2 regions of the Tistrella mobilis genome follow, and region 1 is predicted to be linked to the other one. Evidence: riboswitches for the same ligand, from Rfam matches in the RefSeq annotation. Region 1 holds a riboswitch; the other holds the start of a gene.
The links. A riboswitch is a leader RNA that binds a small molecule or an ion and turns the genes downstream of it on or off. The one in region 1 is predicted to bind thiamine pyrophosphate.
Positions count from the first base shown of each region.

Region 2: linked by a shared signal. The riboswitch ahead of P7L68_RS09495 (ABC transporter ATP-binding protein) and the one ahead of thiC (phosphomethylpyrimidine synthase ThiC) in region 1 are both predicted to bind thiamine pyrophosphate.

Region 1 covers NZ_CP121017.1:4,605,508-4,608,906, reverse strand. Annotated here, with positions in the region: gene P7L68_RS26385 (APC family permease) at 1-105, shown strand, start outside; partial or broken gene thiC (phosphomethylpyrimidine synthase ThiC) at 105-1,817, opposite strand; TPP riboswitch at 1,942-2,073, opposite strand; gene P7L68_RS26375 (2OG-Fe(II) oxygenase) at 2,124-2,783, opposite strand; gene P7L68_RS26370 (Asd/ArgC dimerization domain-containing protein) at 2,797-3,399, opposite strand, start outside.
Region 2 covers NZ_CP121017.1:814,373-817,771, forward strand. Annotated here, with positions in the region: gene P7L68_RS09485 (ABC transporter substrate-binding protein) at 1-552, opposite strand, end outside; gene P7L68_RS09490 (ABC transporter permease) at 593-1,372, opposite strand; gene P7L68_RS09495 (ABC transporter ATP-binding protein) at 1,369-2,157, opposite strand; TPP riboswitch at 2,155-2,263, opposite strand; gene P7L68_RS09500 (DUF192 domain-containing protein) at 2,580-3,131, shown strand; gene P7L68_RS09505 (Hpt domain-containing protein) at 3,171-3,399, shown strand, end outside.

The DNA.
Region 1 (3,399 bases):
GTCGCAGGCCTCGCCCTGGCCCAGGGCGGATCGGTGATCTATCCGCTGGTGCTGGCGGCCCTGGGTCTTGCCGTTCATCGCCGCCGGTCCCTGCATGCCGCCTAGCCTTTCATCAGGGCGGTCTCACGGATGTCGTGGGAGATGCGCATCGAACAGAATTTCGGCCCGCACATCGAACAGAACCGGGCTGATTTATGGGCGGCGGCCGGCAGGGTTTCATCATGCAGGCGCCGGGCCGTGTCGGGGTCGAGAGACAGGTTGAACTGGTCCTCCCAGCGGAAATCGAACCGGGCGCGAGAGAGGGCGTCGTCGCGCAGCCGGGCGGCCGGATGGCCTTTGGCCAGATCGGCCGCATGGGCAGCGATACGATAGGTCACCACGCCGGTGCGAACGTCTTCCCGGTCTGGCAGGCCCAGATGCTCTTTCGGCGTCACGTAGCAGAGCATGGCCGTGCCGAACCAGCCGATCATCGCGGCCCCGATGCCCGAGGTGATGTGGTCATAGCCGGGGGCGATGTCGGTGACCAGCGGGCCCAGGGTGTAGAAAGGGGCATCCCCGCAGAGCGCCATCTGCCGGTCGACATTCTCGCGGATCCTGTGCATCGGCACATGGCCGGGCCCTTCGACCATCACCTGGCAGTCGCGGGCGCGGGCGATGCGGGTGAGCTCGCCCAGGGTTTCGAGTTCGGCGAACTGGGCGGCATCATTGGCGTCGGCCACCGATCCGGGGCGCAACCCGTCGCCCAGCGAGAACGACACGTCATAGGCCCGGGCGATCTCGCAGATCTCGTCGAAATGGCTGTAGAGGAAATTCTCCGCCCGATGGTACTGGCACCAGCGGGCCATGATCGAGCCGCCGCGGCTGACGATCCCGGTCACCCGTCCGGTGGTGAGGGGGATATGGGCCGCCCTGACCCCGGCATGGATGGTGAAATAGTCCACGCCCTGTTCGGCCTGTTCGATCAGCGTGTCGCGATAGACCGGCCAGTCGAGCGCTTCGGCGATACCACCCACCTTTTCCAGCGCCTGGTAGAGCGGCACCGTGCCGATCGGCACCGGGCTGTTGCGCAGGATCCATTCCCGGATGCCGTGGATGTCGCGGCCGGTGGACAGATCCATAACCGTATCGGCCCCCCAGCGCGTGGCCCAGACCATCTTCTCGACCTCGTCGGCCATCGAGGAGGTGACGGCGGAATTGCCGATATTGGCGTTCACTTTCACCAGAAAATTCCGGCCGATGATCATCGGCTCGATCTCTGGATGATTGATGTTGGCAGGAATGATGGCGCGGCCGGAGGCGATTTCCTCCCGCACGAAATCCGGGGTGATATGACCATCCTCGCGGCCGAGATTTTCCCGGATGGCGACGAACTCCATCTCCGGTGTCACGACGCCGGCGCGGGCATAGGCGAGCTGCGTGGCGGCCCGCCCCGCCCTGGCACGGAGCGGCCGGTGGCGGATCGGGAAGCCCGGCATCCGGCAGCGGCCGGGTGACGGGGCATCCGGAGCGGGAATCGGGGCACCCGGGATCGTCTCGACATCGCCGCGTGCCAGAATCCAGGGGCTGCGGATCCGGGGCAGGCCCTCTTCCAGCCGGGGGGGCCGGTCGGGATCGGTATAGGGTCCTGAGGCGTCGTAGATCGGAAGCGGCGGCTCGCCGGCGGCGGGATCGAGCCGGACATCGCGCAGCGGCACCCGGATCTCCGGATGCAGACGTCCCGGCACATAGCGCTTCTGCGAGGCGGGCAGCGGGCCCATGGTCACCATGGGCGTATCGATCGGGTCGGCGGCGATCTCGGGGCGGTCGGTCGATGGCATGCGTGAGGCTCCACATCATCAGAGTGGAGACCCAGTTCGCGGACGGACGGGTGGGGGCTGCTCCGGAACGCGCTCGGGCAAAGGCCGAGACGACCGGGCCCGGGCGCCTTGCCGGGACATCCGGGCGGAGACGCGTACACCATCCCTACGCCAGTATGAACTGGATCAGGTTCGGCGGGTCTCTGCGCTGCGACGGCCTCAAGGGCTTCTGCCAGCAGACTCTCAGCCCCTTGTCGGGACTCCCCGGGTGAAGGCCTCTATTAGCTCAGCCGAAGATCGGCTCGTCAACCATGGGTTTGCAGCAGGTCAGACGAAGCCTGGTCCGTGTACCCAGGCGACGAAGCTGTAACGGCAACCGCGGGTGACCGGGGTGACCTCGTGAATGACATAGGAAGGAAAGGCAATTGCCGTACCACGGCGCCGGGGGCCGCTGATCGGCACGGCCTGGGGTTCCAGGATCAGGTCGCCGCCGTCGTAATCCTCGGGCGCCGAGAGCTGGATCGAGATGCCGAGCTTGCGGCGCCGGGCGCGCGGGCCTTCGCCGCGGTCGACATGGCGGATATAGCCGCCGGCGATCTCGGCATCATAGCGGGCGATCTGGAAGGCTTCATCGAAGCCGTCGAGCGCGAAGCCGAAACGGGTGCGGTTGAAGAGGGCGGTAACCTCGGCCATCCGCCGGTCGACCACGGCCGTCAGCTCGGGGTCGGGGCTGCTGTCGGCATCGAACCATAACACCCGCGACCGGCGGATGCCGGCCGATTGTACGCCCTTGACCAGGGAGGCATTGTGGCCGCCCCCGGCATCGAAGGCGGCGATCAGGGCGTCGCAGAGTGCGTCGTCGAAGACGCCGTCGAGGGCCGCGAAACCGGCGGGGCGCAGACCGCTTGCCGGATAGACGGCCTCGTCGCGGAGCGGGGCCGGCCGGAAGGCCGGCGAAGGAAGTTCGAAACGGTCGGCCGGCCCCATATGGATCTCCGGATCAGGCCTCGGATGTGCTGCCGAGGCGGGGGGTGAGGTGGTCGCGGAGCAGGGCCTCGGCAATCTCGACCGCGGTCAGCGCCTGGCCACGATGCAGGTTGTCGGCGACGATCCAGAGATCGAGCGCGCGCGCATCGCTCCGATCCGACAGCAGGCGCGAGACATAAACCGGCGCCTCGCCGACGATCTCGACCGGGGTGGTGGCGGCATCCTGGTCGGCCTCGCCGCCCGGTGCCGGAGCGGTGACCGCCAGATCGCGGTCGTCATGCAGCGCCGTCCAGGCCGCGGCCGGGTCGATCTCGCGCTCGAAGGTGACGGAGAGCGCGATGCTGTCGCCGATGAAAACCGGTACCTGTGCGGTGACGATGCGGGCGGCGATGGCGGGGCCGAGCAGAGCGCCGATCGCGCCGGCGATCTCGTGCTCTTCCCGCGTGCGGCCGGTGGCGGCATCATCGGCCTCGGCGCCGATCACGTTGAAGGCGATCTGCTTCGGAAACTGCTCAGGGTCGCGACGGTTGCCGATGAAGATGTCCTTGGTCTGGGCGAACAATTCGTCCATCGCGGCCTTGCCTGCGCCCGAGGCCGATTGCAGCACCGTGGCGGA
Region 2 (3,399 bases), 1.1 Mb from region 1:
CACCTGCCCCGACATCACCGAGGGGGCGAGGGCGAAGTTGACGTTGATCAGGGTGACGTCGTCGATGGTAAGCCCGGCACTCGCCAGCATGCGGCCGAGCAGCGCGTCCTCGAAACCTGCGACCGAATAGCCGATCCTGCGGCCCTTGAGGTCGGCCAGCGTCTTCACCGGGCCGTCGGCCAGCGTGATGATGCTGTTGAGCGGGGTGGCGACCAGGGTGGAGACCCGCTTCAGCGGCAGGCCTTCATGCACCATGGCGATCAGCTGCGGCTGATAGGTGATGGCAAGATCGGCCCGGCCGGCGGCGACCAGCTTGGGCGGGTCCGACGGATCGGCCGGGGCGATCATCTCCACCTCCAGCCCTTCCTCGGCGAAATAGCCCTTTTCCTGGGCGACCAGCAGGGGGGCGTGGTCGGGGTTCACATACCAGTCGAGCAGCAGGGTCAGCTTTTCGGCCGCCTGGACGGCCGGGGCGGCCAGGGTGGTGGCGGCAACCAGGGTGGCGGCCAGCACACGGCGCATGCCGCGCCGCGTGGGAACACGCTGCGTCATGGGGCATCTCCTCCGGGAGTGATGATATGGATGCGGGGTGTCAGCTTCGCTGGCCGCCGTCGAGCGCATCCGCCTGCCAGGGCATGGCGGCGCGCAGCGCCCGGTCGACCACGAGATAAAGAACCAGGGTCAGGACGACCAGCACGGCGAGGGCCGCGAACATCTGGTCGGTCTTCATCCGGCCGTTGGCATGCAGCATCAGATAGCCGAGGCCGGCGGAAGAGCCGACCCATTCGCCGACCACGGCCCCGATCGGCGCCACCGCGGCCGCGACCCGGAGCCCCGAGGCGAGGGCCGGCAGCGCGGCGGGCAGGCGGATGAGCAGCAGGCTGCGCCGGCGCGATGCGCCCATCACCCGGGCCATGTCGAGCCAGCCGGGCTCGGTGCGCCTCAGCCCGTCCAGAAAGGCGACGGCGACGGGAAAGAAGATGATCAGCGCGGCCATCACGATCTTGGGCGCATAGCCATAGCCGAACCAGAGGGTCAGCAGCGGGGCAAGCGCGAAGACCGGCAGGGCCTGGGCACCCACCATCACCGGCATCATCCAGCGACCGAGCCGGGGGGCGCCGGCGATCGCCAGTGCCGAGGTGACGCCGATGGCGGTACCGGCCCCGAGCCCCAGCGCGATTTCCAGTGCGGTAACCGCGGCGTGATCGGCCAGCAGCGCCCGATTGGTCCAGATCGCCTGCGCCACCTGATCGGGAGCGGGCAGCAGGAAGGGCGGAAGGTCCGTGGCGAGCACCGCCGCCCACCAGATCGCGATCAGCCCCGCAACCGCCACCAGACCGCGCCACCAGGCGCCCGAAGCCTGTCCGGTCATGACCGCACCTCCAGCACCGCCATCAACCGGGCGAGCCGGTCGCCCAGATCGGGGGCATCCACCGGGCGCGGCACCGGTCCGGGCGGCGCCGTGACTGCCATCGGCCGGGCCGGGTTGCCGGTCAGCACCACGATCTCGTCGCCCATGCGCAGCGCTTCCAGCGGATCATGGGTGACCAGCAGCACGGTGCGGCCGCGCAGCATGCGGCAGGCCAGATCCTGAAGCCCGTGGCGGGTGACGGCATCGAGCGCGCCGAAGGGTTCGTCCATCAGCACCACCGGCCGGTCTTCCATCAGCGTGCGGGCCAGGGCCACCCGCTGGCGCATGCCGCCCGAAAGAGCTGCGGGGCGAAGAGCGGCGGTGCCGGCCAGGCCCAGCCGGTCGAGCAGGTCGAGCGCCCGGGCACGATCGGCTCTCCGGCCACGCAGCCGGTCGCCCAGCGTGACATTGTCGATGACCCGCGCCCAGGGCATCAGCAGATCCTGCTGGGCCATCCAGGCGATCCGGCCATCGAGAGGCCGGCCGTCGGAGGCCGTGACCCGGCCGCGTTCCAGCCCCGCGACATCGAGGCCCGCGATCAGGCGCAGCAGCGTGGTCTTGCCCGAACCGCTGGCGCCGAGCAGCGCCGTGATACGGCCGGCGGTGATATCGAGGCTGAGCCCGTTGGTCACCAGCCGCCCGCCCGGGCGGATGGTGACATCGGCGAGATGCAGGGCAGGCGCCTGCACCCGGACCGCGGGCTCTGCGGTCAACGGATGGATGAGGGGACGAATGTCGTCGGGCATGGCATGCGCACTTGTTCCTCCGCCGGTGCGAACCGGATCAGGTTCAGGGGTCGTTCCGAACCGGGAACCTCTCAGCCGCCGCACCGCGGCTCCCCCCAAGTGAAGGCCGAACTATGCACCGGCGGTATCCAGGGTGCAAGATCCCATGGCGCACCTTGCGTCATGCGCGTGTTTTGGGGGGTATCGAGCGTTCCGGTTGCGCGCGACGCCGGGCCGGAGTATGACCGAAGACGCAGCCCGGCCGTCTTCCCGTTCGGATGACCCCGTCCGGAGGTCGGCCGCGGCGCAGGCTCCGCCACGTCCCCCGACCGCACCAAGCCGCGACGGCCGACGCGACGACCGCTTTCCGGGTGTATGTCCTGTACATCTCCGGGCAGGCAGGCGACGGTAACGGCCACGTGAGCCCCCGACGAGGAACGCGTATGCTGGACCAGGTCCTGAACCGGTGCCGTGCCGGCCACCGGGCATTGCTCTGTCTGCTGATCGCAACCATGATGCTGGCCGCAAACTGCGCCTGGGCGTGGCCGGCGGTGGCGGCGAGATCATGGCCGAGCGCGGTGATCCAGGCTCAGGCCCTGCCGGAACAGCCGCTGGAGCCGCTGGCGATCCGTCCGGCCGAGGGCGGCAAGGCGCGCATGTTCCGGGTGGAGGTCGCCCGATCGCACGAGGCGCGATCCATGGGGCTGATGTTCCGCTCCGATCTCGATGCCGATCGCGGCATGCTGTTCGTCTTCCCCGAAGGCAGCCAGCCGACCATGTGGATGCGCAACACCTATGTGCCGCTCGACATGCTGTTTCTGGACGCCGAGGGTGTGGTGGTCGACATCGCGGCCGATACCGTGCCGCTGACCGACACGCCCATCGGCTCCAAGCATGCCGCACGTGCGGTGCTGGAACTGAATGCCGGCACCGCCCGGCTGCTCGGCATCCGGCCGGGCGACACGGTGGTGCATGCGGAATTCCCGCTAGACTGATCGCCACGCCCCGAAAGAATGCCGGTGAAGGAGATGCCGGTGGAGATCTTCGACCTCGACCAGCTCAGATCCTATACCCTCGGTGACCGGGATCTCGAAGACGAGGTCTTCGGCCTGTTCGAGGCGGGGGCGTTGGACTATCTGGCGGCGCTGGATGCGGCTCTCGGGACCGGCGGCGAGCCCTGGCGGCGCGCGGCCCATGGCTTCAAAGGCTCCGCCGCCAATCTGGGAGCCAGGGCGCTGGCCGCCGAACTGGCCGCGGCCGAGC